3 regions of the Alcanivorax xiamenensis genome follow, and region 1 is predicted to be linked to each of the others. Evidence: predicted binding sites of a transcription regulator. Region 1 holds the regulator's gene; each other region holds the start of a gene.
The links. The regulator LexA, encoded in region 1, represses DNA repair genes until DNA is damaged. The targets are predictions, from matches to a motif close to TACTGTNTANNTANACAGTA.
Positions count from the first base shown of each region.

Region 2: a site for LexA is predicted at 2,727-2,746, ahead of recA (recombinase RecA). Genes of this name have one in related genera too.
Region 3: a site for LexA is predicted at 2,388-2,407, ahead of ruvC (crossover junction endodeoxyribonuclease RuvC). Genes of this name have one in related genera too.

Region 1 covers NZ_AQPF01000017.1:50,164-54,758, reverse strand. Annotated here, with positions in the region: gene A6D6_RS11940 (universal stress protein) at 1-280, shown strand, start outside; gene A6D6_RS11935 (cyclic nucleotide-binding domain-containing protein) at 347-997, opposite strand; gene lexA (transcriptional repressor LexA) at 1,398-2,012, shown strand; gene A6D6_RS11925 (DUF1499 domain-containing protein) at 2,373-2,771, shown strand; gene A6D6_RS11920 (TatD family hydrolase) at 2,768-3,655, shown strand; gene A6D6_RS11915 (glutaredoxin family protein) at 3,864-4,100, opposite strand; gene rlmKL (bifunctional 23S rRNA (guanine(2069)-N(7))-methyltransferase RlmK/23S rRNA (guanine(2445)-N(2))-methyltransferase RlmL) at 4,097-4,595, opposite strand, start outside.
Region 2 covers NZ_AQPF01000007.1:92,576-97,170, forward strand. Annotated here, with positions in the region: gene A6D6_RS07030 (sulfite exporter TauE/SafE family protein) at 1-747, opposite strand, end outside; gene A6D6_RS07035 (regulatory protein RecX) at 1,080-1,580, opposite strand; gene recA (recombinase RecA) at 1,549-2,586, opposite strand; gene A6D6_RS07045 (CinA family protein) at 2,782-3,261, opposite strand; gene A6D6_RS07050 (DUF5062 family protein) at 3,466-3,702, shown strand; gene A6D6_RS07055 (8-oxoguanine deaminase) at 4,002-4,595, opposite strand, start outside.
Region 3 covers NZ_AQPF01000067.1:3,911-8,505, reverse strand. Annotated here, with positions in the region: gene ybgC (tol-pal system-associated acyl-CoA thioesterase) at 1-121, opposite strand, end outside; gene ruvB (Holliday junction branch migration DNA helicase RuvB) at 114-1,142, opposite strand; gene ruvA (Holliday junction branch migration protein RuvA) at 1,218-1,820, opposite strand; gene ruvC (crossover junction endodeoxyribonuclease RuvC) at 1,817-2,335, opposite strand; gene A6D6_RS20235 (YebC/PmpR family DNA-binding transcriptional regulator) at 2,563-3,294, opposite strand; gene aspS (aspartate--tRNA ligase) at 3,399-4,595, opposite strand, start outside.

The DNA.
Region 1 (4,595 bases):
CCTGCAAAGCGGCCTGGTCAAACAGGCACGCGAAACCGCCCTGGAATACGCCCGCCAGTACCAGATCAGCGAGGACCGCATCCATGTGGAACTCGGCTCCATCGAGAAGACCATCGTCGACAAGGCCGATGCCCTGGGCGCGGATCTGATCGTGGTGGGCAGTCATACCCGCAGCGGTCTGGCTCTGTTGCTGGGTTCCACCGCCCGCGGTCTGGTGCCCGGCGCCCATTGCGACGTATTGGCGGTGAAAGTCCAGCGCAAGGACAAGAAATCGGACTGACGGTTCGCGGCCTGATCGGTCCGTGAGCCATGCGACTGGCCGGCCAGCGGGCCGGCCGGGGTTTCACTATGTCATCGCCGGGCCGGCGCGGGGGTGGTCATTCCAACGGCACAGCAGCGCCGCCAGCGCCCGCGCCTGTTCACGCAGCGCCGCCAGCTCCCGCACGGTTTCCTTCTCGCCCTGATAAAGCGGGATCTTGCGCAGAGCCGCTTCCAGTTCCGCATCCGGCGCCGCCAGGCGCTGCACCTCCACCGCCCAGCGAATCTGATGCACCAGCATGTGAAACAGCGCCAGGCGGGTTGCAAGACTGAACAAGGCCAAGCTCGGCGCATCGAAATCAGCGAAGGACAAACGCGCCAGCACCGCCGGTTTCGCCTGATCCCCCTCCGCCACCTTCAAGGAGGCGCTGCGCGGCGTCTCCAGCAATAGCGACAACGCGCCGAACACTTCTCCCGGAGACACCCGGTAGACCACCGGCGGCGGTGAGCCTTCGCCAAGCACCCACAGTTCGCCGCGCAGCAGAAAATAAAGCCCGCGGGCCTCGGCACCGGCCTTGATCACCAGCTCGCCCGGAGCGGCTTCCAGAATCCGGGTAGCGGCCAGCAACAAGGCACGCTGATCGGCATCATCACGGGACACTTCATTGAAAAACGGCACGCCGGAAAGTAACGACGCCACCCTCGCCTGCTGAGAACGTTGCCATTCGGCCTGATTCATTTCTCCCCCAACCCACGGCGGCCCCACAGTCTTGGAACCGCTTGTCCGCACGCCATTCGCCGCCAAGGCAGCTCCCACAAAGGAAACTACGAAGCCGCTGTCGGAGCTTGCTTGCAAGCGAATGGGATAGGTCCGGGTGTTTGTATTATTCGCTGGCAAGCCAGCCTCCCACGGAGAGGTGCCACAAGCCACCGTGGGAGCTGCATTGGCAGCGAATACAACACCACGACGGCGCCTCCCCCCCGGGAAGCGCCGAGCGCATAGCCTAGCCTGGATGGCCATGCAAGGCGAGTGGAGAGCGCTTTGTAACAACATCGGGGATGACAAAAATACTGGACATATTGTACTGTTCGTATTATCAGTACTCCATTCCCGTCGTGGCGACCCACAGGAGACCGACATGAGCAGCAAACTGACCCTCCGCCAGCAGCAGGTACTGGATTGCATCCGTGACTCCCAGGCGGACACCGGCATGGCCCCCACCCGGGCGGAAATCGCCGAACGAATGGGGTTCCAGTCCAAGAACGCCGCCTCCGATCACCTGCGGGCTCTGGAGCGTAAGGGCTATATCCGCCTGCACAGCGACCGCTCCCGCGGCATTCAGCTTTTGGAGTCCGCCCTCGGTGACGAGGACGAGCTTCCGGTGGTGGGCAAGGTGGCCGCCGGCACCCCGATCGAAGCGGTGGAAAACGTGCAGCGCACGGTACCGGTGCCGCGAGGACTGTTTCGCCAGCGGCCCACCTACCTGCTCCAGGTGCAGGGCGACAGCATGATCGACGCCGGCATCTTCGACGGCGATCTGATTGCCGTGCGCAAGAGCGAAACGGCCCGTTCCGGTGAAATCGTGGTGGCCCGCATTGGCGAGGAGGTGACGGTGAAGACCCTGCGGCTGAACAAGTCCGACGCCACCTTGCTGCCCGCCAATGAGGACTACGAGCCGATCCAGGTGCCCGCGGATCAACTGATCATCGAAGGGGTGTTTGTCGGCCTGATCCGCGATCCGAACGCGCATTAAGCCCCGGTTTTCCCCCGGGGAGACAAAATGCGTGGCCACCAGTTACACTACGCACGCATTTGCGTTTTCTCCGCGGCACCCGTGGTCCTGTTGTCGCCACCTTGATGGCCGGGGAATGAAAAGCCATGACCTTCCGTAGCGGCCATGGAGGCACCATGGAACGTAGCCTGAGACGGAACCTTCATGAACGGACGGTCAGGACCTAAGAAGCACAGTGATAACGGCGACATCAGTCGACGTGCCAGGGAGGGTCGGGCATCCCAATGGATGCCAAGCGCCGGGGGCGCATCACGGGTTCTCTCACGGCATGTCCGCCGTGTTCTCTGTGTCTGTGGTTTGTTATTGCTGAGTAGCTTTGCCATGAACGACACCCGTTTGTTAGCGCCCTGCCCGTCCTCCCCCAATTGCGTGTCCAGCCTGGCCACGGATGAACGGCATCGGGTGGAACCTCTTCCAGGCTACGCCGATCGCGCCGGCAGTCTCAAATTACTGAGCGAGGTGCTGGCCACCCTGCCCCGCGTCAGCTTCGAGCAGGTGGGACCGGCCCGCTTGCAGGCCCGTTTCACCAGCCGCGTCCTCCGCTTCGTTGATGACGTCACTTTTTACGTGCACGAGAATGGCGGTATTGAAGTGCGCTCCGCGTCCCGGGTCGGATACTACGATTTCGGCGCCAACCGGCGCCGGGTGGAGGATCTGCGTGAGCGGCTTGAAGAACGGCTGGGCGGCCTGACGCCGGTTCAGGGCCAAGGCGCCGGATGAGTATGCCGGGATCCAATACGTTTCCGTCCAGCGAATGTCCAGCCGATGAGTGCCAATGGGCCGATATCGGTGTCAACCTGACCGACCGTCAATTCGCCGAAGACCGTGAAGCGGTGTTACAACGGGCCCGCGAGGCCGGGGTAACCCGTCTGTTGTTGACCGGCACCAACGTCGAGGAATCCCGGCAAGCAGTGGCGTTGTGTCAACGCTACCCGAACCAGGGCCTGTTCTGTACCGCCGGCCTGCACCCACACAGTGCCCGCTTCTGTAACGACGACGTCCTGTCGGAATTACGGGAACTGCTGGAGCAACCGGCGGTGGCCGCGGCCGGCGAGATGGGCCTGGACTTTAATCGGGATTTCTCCCCACGCCCGGATCAGGAGAACGCCTTCGAGGCACAGCTGGCGCTGGCGGTGGACCATGGCAAGCCGGTCTTTCTGCACCAAAGGGATGCCCATGACCGCTTCCTGCCAATACTGAAGGCCTGGCGGGACCGTTTGCCCGCCGTGGTGGTGCACTGCTTTACCGACCAACGCCGCCCGCTATTCGACTATCTGGACCTGGACTGCTTCATCGGCATCACCGGCTGGGTCTGCGACGAACGGCGCGGACGGGAGCTGGCCGAACTGGTGCCGCACATTCCCGGTAACCGGTTGCTGCTGGAAACCGACGCGCCTTACCTGCTGCCCCGGGACTTGCCGGAACCGCCGGCGAAAAAACGCCGCAATGAGCCCTGCCTGCTCCCCTGGATCGGCGCACGGGTGGCGACCCTGCGGGGGGAAACAACGCAGGCTCTGGCCCAGCAAACCCTGGCCAACACCCTGGCGTTTTTGCAACGGGACTGGCCGGCCGCGCTGACACACACTACGCCGGCACACCCTTAGCCCTTAGCCCTTAGCCCTTAGCCCTTAGCCCTTAGCCCTTAGCCCTTAGCCCTTAGCCCTTAGCCCTTAGCCCTTAGCCCTTAGCCCTTAGCTGCTAAAGCCATTGTGGGAAGCTTGCTTGCAAGCGAATTCTTTGGATAAAAGTAACAATTCGCTTGCAAGCAAGCTTCCCACAGCGGCTTCGTGGCCCAGAGTGGATTCGAAGCGATCAGAGCAACCGCTCACCCATCAGAAACGCGCGTACGTCCAGCAGTCCGAACGGCCAGGCCAGCTCCTGGTCGCCCCGGCGCAATACCGGAATACGCTCACCGTACCTGACGATCAGATCGTCGTCCTCGGCAATGTCGATGGCCTCGATGGCCAGCATCGGATCCACGGTCAGCAGCATGTCCCGGGCCCGCTCACACAAATGGCATCCCAAGGTGGTGTAAAGCGTGACGCTCATGGTGTCTCTCCGTGACGAATGGCAAAGCAATGGTGCAACCCGTGACGGCGAAAGTCCTCCGGGGTGCTCCATTGGGTAAGGTCTTCCACCTGATACCAGCGACGAATGCTTTCATCCATCTCGAAGCGGCGGAAGTTGCAGGAAAAGTACAGGACACCGCCGGGCTCGAGCCTTTTGAGAATACGGCGGATCAATTCGCCATGATGCTCCTGGACCACGAAATCCTGGCGGCTTTTGTTATTGGAAAAGGTGGGCGGGTCACAAAACACCACGTCGAACTGCTCGCGGCAGGTTTCCAGCCAGCCCATCACATCGGCCCGTTCCAGCGGGTGGGCGTCACTGGAAAAGCCGTTCAGGGCCAGGTTGCAGGCGGCCCAGTCCAGATAACGGCGCGACGCATCCACCGTCACCACCCGGCGGGCACCGCCCACCAGGGCATGAACGCTGGCGGCACCGGTATAGGCGAACAGATTCAGGACGCGTTTGCCGGCGGAC
Region 2 (4,595 bases), on a different contig from region 1:
CAACCCTTGAGGAAAGCGGCGGAGCAGGTCACCAGCACCATGATCAACAGCAGCCCCTTGAGCCAGCCGCCGGAGACCCGGTGGGCGAAGCCCACCGCCAGACAACCCCACCACCAGCCCCGGCAGCCAGGCCACCTGGCCGCGCCAGACGAACACCAGCAGAGCGAGGATGGTGAAGCTGGCGGTCATCGCCAGTTTCAGCGCGTTGGTGCGGCGCAGATCATAGCGTAACTGGCCGGCCAGCACGGCAATGGCCAGGAAGCCGACGCCGGCCTGGGCAAACCCGCCGTAAGCGCCGGTCAGGAACAGGCCCAGCCAGGCGGCGGGGGTACTGGCCAACGCCTTGGGCGTTTCGTCCTCCTCCGGCATCAACGTGGAGGGGCGCACCACCATGATCACCGCCATTACCACCAGGGTGGTCAGCAACACCGGTTTGAGAATGGTCGTGGGCAGGAAAGAGGCGGCCACCGCGCCGATCAAAGCACCGCTCAGGGTGGGAATGAGGATGCCGGGCAGGACCTTGAACGGCACCGAGCCGTGCCGGTGGAACTGGCGCACACCTTCCACGCACTGAATCAGTACCGCCACCCGCATGGTGCCATTGGCCAGCGCCGGGCCCATGCCGCTGAGCATCAGCAGCGGCAGAATCAACAGGCCGCCACCGCCGGCCAGGGTATTGATAAAGCCGGCGATCACTCCCGAGCCAAGCAGGGCCGCCACCAGCCAGGGGTCGCCAAGATATTCCATGGGGCGGACGTCCAGGGCAGAGAACAGGAGCGGGTATTATGCCTGCTGACGGAGCGGGGCGCTTGCACGCAACAGGCTATTCGCGAGCAAGCTCGCTTCCCACAGAGAGAGAAGGGAACTACGAAGCCGCTGTGGGACGCTTGCTTGCAAGCGAATGGGGTTCGCTCGGGCATTTAGCGATATTCGCCAGCAAGCTGGCCTCCCACAGCGGCTTCGTAGCAGAAACCGTGGGAGCCACGACATAGGGACATTCGCTTGCAGGGCACCATCGAAGCTCCCGCAGCGGCGTTGTAGCGACCGCTGAATTCAGGTCTTCAAGGTGGCACTTTGGCTCAATCCTGTTCGCGCTGCTGATCCAGGGCGTGGAAGCTTTGCTCGGCATCGAAGCCACGGCCCTGCAGAAAACGCAGCTGTTTGGCTTTTTCCTTCTGGTCCGCCGGCGGGTGCCGGAAGCGCCGGCCCAGGACTTCGCTGGCAAGGGCGAACCAGTCGCACTCGGCTTCACCCAGCGCCTCGGTAACCAGTGCCTCCCCCACTCCTTTCTGTTGCAGCTCGGCGCGAATGCGCAGCGGCCCCTGTCCCCGTTCGATTCTTGAACGGACAAAAAAACCGGCGAAACGCCGGTCATCCAGGAAGCCTTGTTCTTCACACCACGCCAGCACTTCGTCCAGCCAGGACGCCGCGCCGAACTTGCGTGTCAGTTTGGCACGCAGTTCGTGGCGGGAGTGATCCCGGCGCGCCAGCAAGCTGACCGCATGCTGGCGCCCCTGGGCGGCATCGGCGGGGGTCGGGTCGCCGCCTTTACTCTTCCGTGGACTCGGGCTGGGCCGCATTTTCAGCGCTCTCTTCCGCCGGTGTACCCAGCAGGCGTGCCCGGATTTCCTTCTCGATGGCACCCGCCACTTCCGGGTGCTCCGCCAGATAATCACAGGCGTTCTGCTTGCCCTGGCCGATCTTGTTGCCCTGGTAGGCGTACCAGGCGCCGGATTTGTCCACCAGCCCCTGCTGCACGCCCAGATCCAACACCTCGCCGAGCTGGTTGATGCCCTGGCCATAGAGAATCTGGAACTCCGCTTGCCGGAACGGCGGCGATACCTTGTTCTTCACTACCTTGACCCGGGTTTCGTTACCGGTCACTTCGTCGCCCTGCTTCACCGCGCCGATACGGCGGATGTCCAGACGCACGGAGGAGTAGAACTTGAGCGCGTTACCGCCGGTGGTGGTTTCCGGGTTGCCGAACATCACACCGATCTTCATGCGGATCTGGTTGATGAACACCACCAGGGTGTTGGCGTTTTTCACGTTACCGGTGATCTTGCGCAGCGCCTGGCTCATCAGGCGGGCCTGCAGGCCCACGTGGGCGTCGCCCATTTCGCCTTCGATTTCCGCCTTCGGCACCAGCGCCGCCACGGAATCGACGATCACCACGTCCACCGCGCCGGAGCGCACCAGCATGTCGGTGATTTCCAGCGCCTGCTCACCGGTGTCCGGCTGGGACACGATCAGGTCGTCCACGTTGACGCCCAGTTTCTCGGCGTAGTCCGGGTCGAGCGCGTGCTCGGCGTCAACGAAAGCGCAGGTGGCGCCTTTTTTCTGCGCCTGGGCAATGACGCTCAGGGTCAGCGTGGTTTTACCGGAAGACTCCGGACCGTAGATTTCCACGATCCGGCCCTTGGGCAGACCACCGATGCCCAGGGCGATATCCAGGCCCAGGGACCCGGTGGAGATGGCTGGCATGCGCTCGCGCTTACGATCGCCCATGCGCATCACGGAACCTTTGCCGAACTGCCGCTCGATCTGCGACAGCGCCGCGGAAAGTGCTTTACCTTTATCGCTCATTGAATGACCCCTATCCGTTTATCCCTTGATTCCGTTTATTCCCTGATGATGCCGTGGCTCGCCGCTGACCGGCCTGTGCCCTGGCGAGAGCCCGCTGATCGTGGGCCGACGAGCATCCTTCGGCCTGACCCTTTGATCAGCACTGTCTATAAGGACAGCATTATGAACACTGTCCCGCGCCACTGCAACCCCCCCTTATCCGAGGCGGGCCAGCAGCCCTTCCAGGGCGGCGGCGATGGTAGCATGCCGGACCTGCCCACGATCACCATCGAAGAGGAAGCGCTCGGCGCGGGCCCAGTCCGGCTGCTGCGCCCAGGCGATCCACACCGTGCCCACCGGCTTATCGGCGCTGCCGCCGCCGGGCCCCGCCACACCGCTCACCGCCACCGCCAGATCCGCCCGGGAACGCCCCAACGCGCCCCGGGCCATGGCCAGGACGGTCTGTTCACTGACCGCGCCGGCACTGGCCAGAATCGCTTCCGAGACACCCAGCATGCTCTGCTTGGCCTCGTTGGAGTAGGTGACGAAGCCGCACTCGAACCAATCCGAGGATCCGGCCATTTCCGTCATTTCGCGGGCGATGCCGCCGCCAGTGCAGGATTCAGCGGTGGCGACGCGCAGGCCCCGTTCACGCAGGATATCCGCCAGCGCTTCGACCTGCTCGGGAATGGTCATGTTGACTCCTGATGTTCAGAGAAGATCAAAAAATCGCCCTCCATGATGGCGGACTTTGCCAACGCTGCCCACCAGTGATCCAGCAAACCGGCCACAGGTTCACGGACCAGCGCCCCTGCCCCGAAGCCGCAGGGAAACAAAGGGCATCCTTCCATCGGCTTTGTTACTCTGGGCCGTAAGTAGCCCCTGGCCTTCGGAGTCATCATGAAAAAGCTCAAGAATGAGAAGGAATGGGTCAAGAAAGCCATCACACTCGGCATGGCGTACGGCGAGAAGCGGGGCGTGGTCGAGTTCGAGCCCACCGATTCGGCGGCACTGAAGCTGGAGTACATCTATCGCCTGCTGGTTCATGACAAGGTCATCCAGCCACTGCCCGAGGATCAGGTGTCCCAGCAGTCGATCCAGCATAAGCTGGCGATCTGGGCGTCGAAACAACCCTAGGGCCTGTTCACACTATTTTCATTGCGCCTGTTGCGGCTAAAACGTCACCAATGCAGGCACGAGGAGAGAAGTTTGGTGACTCCAAATGAACGACGAGTAACGCACAGTGGTGACGTTTTAACCGCAACCCGAAGGGCTGGAGCCCTTTTTGCCTCCCGCGCCGTTGTCGGTTGCTCATTTGGAATGACCAAACCGCGCGCCCCCCGCCTTGCTGGAGGCAAAAAGGGCATCCAGCAGGCGCGATGAAAATAGTATGAACAGGCCCTCGCCCCGCCGCCCTCTCCACCGATACAGGGACGTCACTGATACAGACGCGTCATGGCCCGGGCGTGTTCCCGCATCAGCGCCGCCGGTTCCGTGTCGAGCAGTTGCCCGTCGCGAACCCGCATCCGGCCATTGACCATGACCTGGCTGGCCAGGAAGGGCCCGCACATCACCAGCGCCGCCAGCGGATCCCGCTGCGCGCCGGCGAAGGACAGGTGGTTCATATCCACCGCCACCCAGTCCGCGCTCATCCCCGGTGCCAGATGACCGATGTCATCCCGGCCCAGCAAGCGGGCGCCGCCACGGGTGGCCAGGGCCAGCGCCTCCCGCGCCGATAGCGCGCCAGGGTCGCCGCCGAAACCGCCGCGCCCGCCCGGCGCTTCCGAACGGTAACGGGCCGGCGCCACCCGCTGCAGCATCATCGCCATGCGCGCCTCCAGGAACAGATTGCTGGAATCGTTGGAGGCGGAACCGTCCACCCCCAGCCCCACCGGCACCCCGGCGTCCAATAGCTGGCGCACCTTGGCAATGCCCTGCCCGCAACGCATGTTGGCGTTGGGGCAGTGGGTGATCCCCGTGCCGGTGCGGGCCAGCAGCGCGATTTCCTCGTCGTCGAGGAAGATCCCGTG
Region 3 (4,595 bases), on a different contig from region 1:
GGGCCCGTTCCATGAATTTCAGATAGTTCACGTAATAGACGATACCGCCGGCGTCAGTGTCTTCGATATAGACCCGCACCGGTAGGACAAAGTCCTGATCCGTCGAAGATTTTTCAGTCATTAAACAAATCCCCATCACTTCCCGGGCGACGCAACCCAAAGTGACGCCAGGCGTGGTTGGTCACTTGCCGGCCTCGCGGCGTGCGTTGTATGAACCCCTGCTGAATCAGATAGGGTTCCACCACTTCTTCCAGGGTTCCGGCGTCCTCGTTGAGCGCCGCCGCCAACGAGTCCAGCCCCACCGGCCCGCCATCAAACTTATGCATCATCATGTTCAGCAACCGGCGGTCGGTACCGTCGAGACCATGACTGTCCACCTCCAGCATATCCAGCGCCGCTTCCGCCACCGGTCCGACGATGCGACCGTCGCCCTTCACCTCGGCATAGTCCCGCACCCGCCGCAGCAGCCGGTTGGCGATCCGCGGCGTGCCCCGGGAGCGGCGCGCCACCTCCCGGGCACCATCGTCATCCACGGGAATCGCCAGGATGTCGCAGGACCGGGCGACAATACGAGAGAGGTCGTCGACGTTATAGAACTCGAGGCGTTGAACGATACCGAAACGGTCACGTAACGGCGCGGTGAGCAACCCGGCGCGGGTGGTGGCGCCGACCAGGGTGAACGGCGGCAGATCCAGTTTGATGGAACGGGCCGCCGGCCCTTCACCGATCATGATGTCCAGTTGAAAGTCTTCCATGGCCGGATAGAGGATCTCTTCCACCACCGGTGACAGACGGTGGATCTCATCCACGAACAGCACATCCCCCTCCTCCAGATTGGTGAGGATGGCGGCCAGATCCCCGGCTTTTTCCAATACCGGGCCGGAGGTGGACTTCAATTCCGAGCCCATTTCCCGGGCGATAATATGGGCCAGCGTGGTTTTCCCCAGCCCCGGCGGTCCAAAAATCAGGGTGTGATCCAGGGTTTCGCCGCGCCCGCGGGCGGCGTCGATGAAGATTTCCAGCCGTTCCCGGACCTTGGGCTGACCGTTGTAATCAGCCAGGTTGGCGGGCCGGATCGCCCGGTCCTGCTGGTCTTCCCGGGGATCCGAAGCGTTGGAGGAAATCAGGCGATCATTGTCCATGGTGACATTACACCTTCTTTAATAGGGCCTGAGCAGCCTGCTTCAGGGTCGTGGTGTCCGGGCGTCACGCTTTAGTTACTTTGCCAGACCACGCAAAGCCCGGCGAATAAGACCTTCGCTGGTCTCCTCTCCAGCCTCCGCCGCGCGAGCCACCGCCGCCACCGCGTCCTTGTTGCGATAGCCGAGAGCTTCCAGCGCCGCCACGGCGTCGTCGCGCACGCCACTGGCGCCGGATTGTGACACCAGCCCCGGCGGCATCGCCGGCGCGCCTTCCAGCTTATCCAGGCGGTCGGACATCTCGATGACCAGACGCTCGGCGGTTTTCTTACCGATACCCGGCACTTTCACCAGGGAGCTTGTATCCTGATCACGGATACAGGCAGCCAGCCGATCCGCTTCGATACCGGAAAGGATCGCCAGCGCCATTTTCGGGCCGACACCGTTAACCTTGATCAGGCTGCGGAAAAGTTCGCGCTCGTACCGGCTGTTGAAGCCATATAGCAGTTGGGCATCCTCGCGAACCACGAAATGAGTGTGCAACGTCAACGACGCCCCCACTTCCGGCAAGTCATAGAACACCGTCATCGGCGCTTCCACTTCGTAGCCCACGCCGCCCACATCCAACAGTAGCCAGGGCGGTCTTTTTTCCAGCAGTTGTCCTTTGAGTTGTCCGATCATCGTATCCGTCTTCGTCTTACCGCACTGGCACCGGCGATACGCGCCATTGATACGCGCATGTGCGCATGGCACAAGGCGATGGCCAGCGCATCGGCGGCATCCGCTTGCGGGCGCTTGTCCAAACCCAGCAAATGCCGGACCATTTCCGCCACCTGAACCTTTTCGGCACCACCCCGCCCGACCACCGCTTGCTTCACCTGGCGGGCGGAGTACTCGAATATCGGCGCACCGCTTTGCACCAACGCCGCCAACGCGGCGCCCCGGGCCTGCCCGAGCTTCAGCGCGGAATCCGCGTTGCGCGCCATGAAGACCTTTTCAATACTGATTTCCTCCGGCTGGTATTGGGTCAGCAGGTCGCTCAGCCCGGTGAAAATCTGCCCCAGGCGTGGCGCGATCTCCTCACCGCTGGTACTGATGGTGCCGAAGGTCAAGGCCCGGCTGCGATTGCCCAGTTGCTCGATGACACCGTAACCGGTGTGCCGGGAGCCGGGATCAATGCCTAACAGAATTGTCATAAATGACCTAATAAAAAGGCAGGTAGCCGTTACCTGCCTCATATAACCTTTCCGCTGTTCTTATGTCCAGTACAAGCGTACGGGCGCCAGCACGCTTGCACGCAAAACCCCAAGCAATAGCGTACCGGCGATGACTGACTTGCCGAGCAATCAGCCCTTCCCGTCTCGCTACTGGGCCGGCAAGCATGGCGTGCAAGCGTGTTGCGTGCAGGCGTGAATGCCGTCTGTTATTGCTCCGGCCACTCCGCGTTGGTATAGACGTTCTGCACGTCGTCCAGGTCTTCCAGGTGGTCCACCATCTTGCCCACGGTCTCGGCGGTGTCGGCGTCCATCTCCGCGCTGGTTGACGGATGCATGGTCACCTCGGCATCCACCGGCTCCAGGCCACCCGCCTTGAGCGCATCGATCACATCGCCGAAGCTGCGGTCCGCGGCAGTCACCACCAGGAAACTGCCGTCGTCGTTTTCTTCCACGTCCTCGGCGCCGGCTTCCAGGGCCAGCTCCATCAGCTTCTCTTCGTCCACTCCGGGCTCGAAGAAAATTTCACCCCGCTTGGTGAACAGGAACGCCACCGAGCCGCTGGTGCCGAGATTGCCACCAAACTTGGAGAAGGCATGACGGACTTCGGCCACGGTGCGATTGACGTTGTCGGTCATGGTTTCCACCAGCACCGCCACGCCACCCTTGCCATAGCCTTCGTAGGTGATCTCTTCCATGTTGGAGCTGTCGTCACCGCCGGCACCACGTTTGATCGCCCGGTCGATGGTGTCCCGGGTCATGTTGTTGGTCAGCGCCTTGTCCACCGCCGCCCGCAGACGCGGGTTATCGTTGATCTCGCCGCCGCCCATGCGGGCGGCCACGGTGATCTCACGGATCAGCTTGGTGAAGATCTTGCCACGCTTGGCGTCCTGAGCCGCCTTGCGGTGCTTGATATTGGCCCACTTACTATGACCTGCCATGGAGAACCTCCGCTTGCACGCAACACGCCGGCACGCTTGCACGCCGTTCATCAAGGCCCGCGGTTTCAGCGTGCCGGCGTGTTGCGTGCAAGCCTGCTGGCGCTCTAGTTATTGTCTTTACGAACGCTGATACCCACCTCACGCAGCTGCTGATTGTCCACCGGCGAGGGCGCGTTGGTCATCAGGCAAGCCGCGGTCTGGGTTTTCGGGAACGCGATCACTTCACGAATCGAATCACTGCCGGTCATCAGCATCACCATGCGATCCAGGCCGAAGGCCAGACCGCCGTGGGGCGGCGCACCATATTTCAGCGCATCGAGCAGAAAACCGAATTTCTCGCGTGCTTCCTGTTCGTCGATGCCCAGCGCCTCGAACACGGTCTGCTGCATGTCCGGGCGATGAATACGGATGGAACCGCCGCCCAGCTCGGTGCCGTTAAGCACCATATCGTAGGCCCGTGACAGCGCGCCTTCCGGATTGCTCTTCAATTCCTCCGGGTCGCACTTGGGCATGGTGAACGGATGGTGCAGCGCATAATAGCGGCCGTCTTCTTCCTCGAACATGGGGAAGTCCACCACCCACAGCGGCTTCCAGTCGCCCTCGGCCAGACCACGCTCATGGCCAACCTTGACCCGCAAGGCGCCTATCGCTTCATTAACGACTTTGGCCTTGTCGGCACCGAAGAAGATCAGATCGCCGGTGGCGGCCCCGGTCCGTTCCAGGATGCCTTTGATGGCGTCCTCGGTGAGGAATTTGAGAATCGGGGATTGCAGCCCTTCGGCGCCGGCGGCCAGGTCGTTGACCTTCACATAGGCCAGACCCTTGGCGCCGTAGATGCCGACGAATTTGGTGTATTCATCGATTTCCTTGCGGGACAGATCGGCGCCGCCAGGCACTTTCAATGCCACCACCCGCCCTTTGGGATCCTTGGCCGGGCCGGCGAACACCTTGAATTCCACGCCGTCCATCAGATCGGCGATGTCCACCAGTTCCATCGGCACGCGCAGATCCGGCTTGTCGGAACCGTAGCGGCGCATCGCCTCGGCGAACGTCATGCGCGGAAACTCGGGCAACTCCACATCCAGCAACTCACGGAACAGAGTACGGGCCATGCGCTCGGCCACGCCCATGATGTCCTCTTCCTCGACGAAGGACGCTTCCAGATCGATCTGGGTGAATTCCGGCTGACGATCAGCGCGCAGGTCCTCGTCACGGAAGCACTTGGCGATCTGATAGTAGCGATCGAAACCGGCCACCATCAGCAACTGCTTGAACAGCTGCGGGGACTGCGGCAGCGCGAA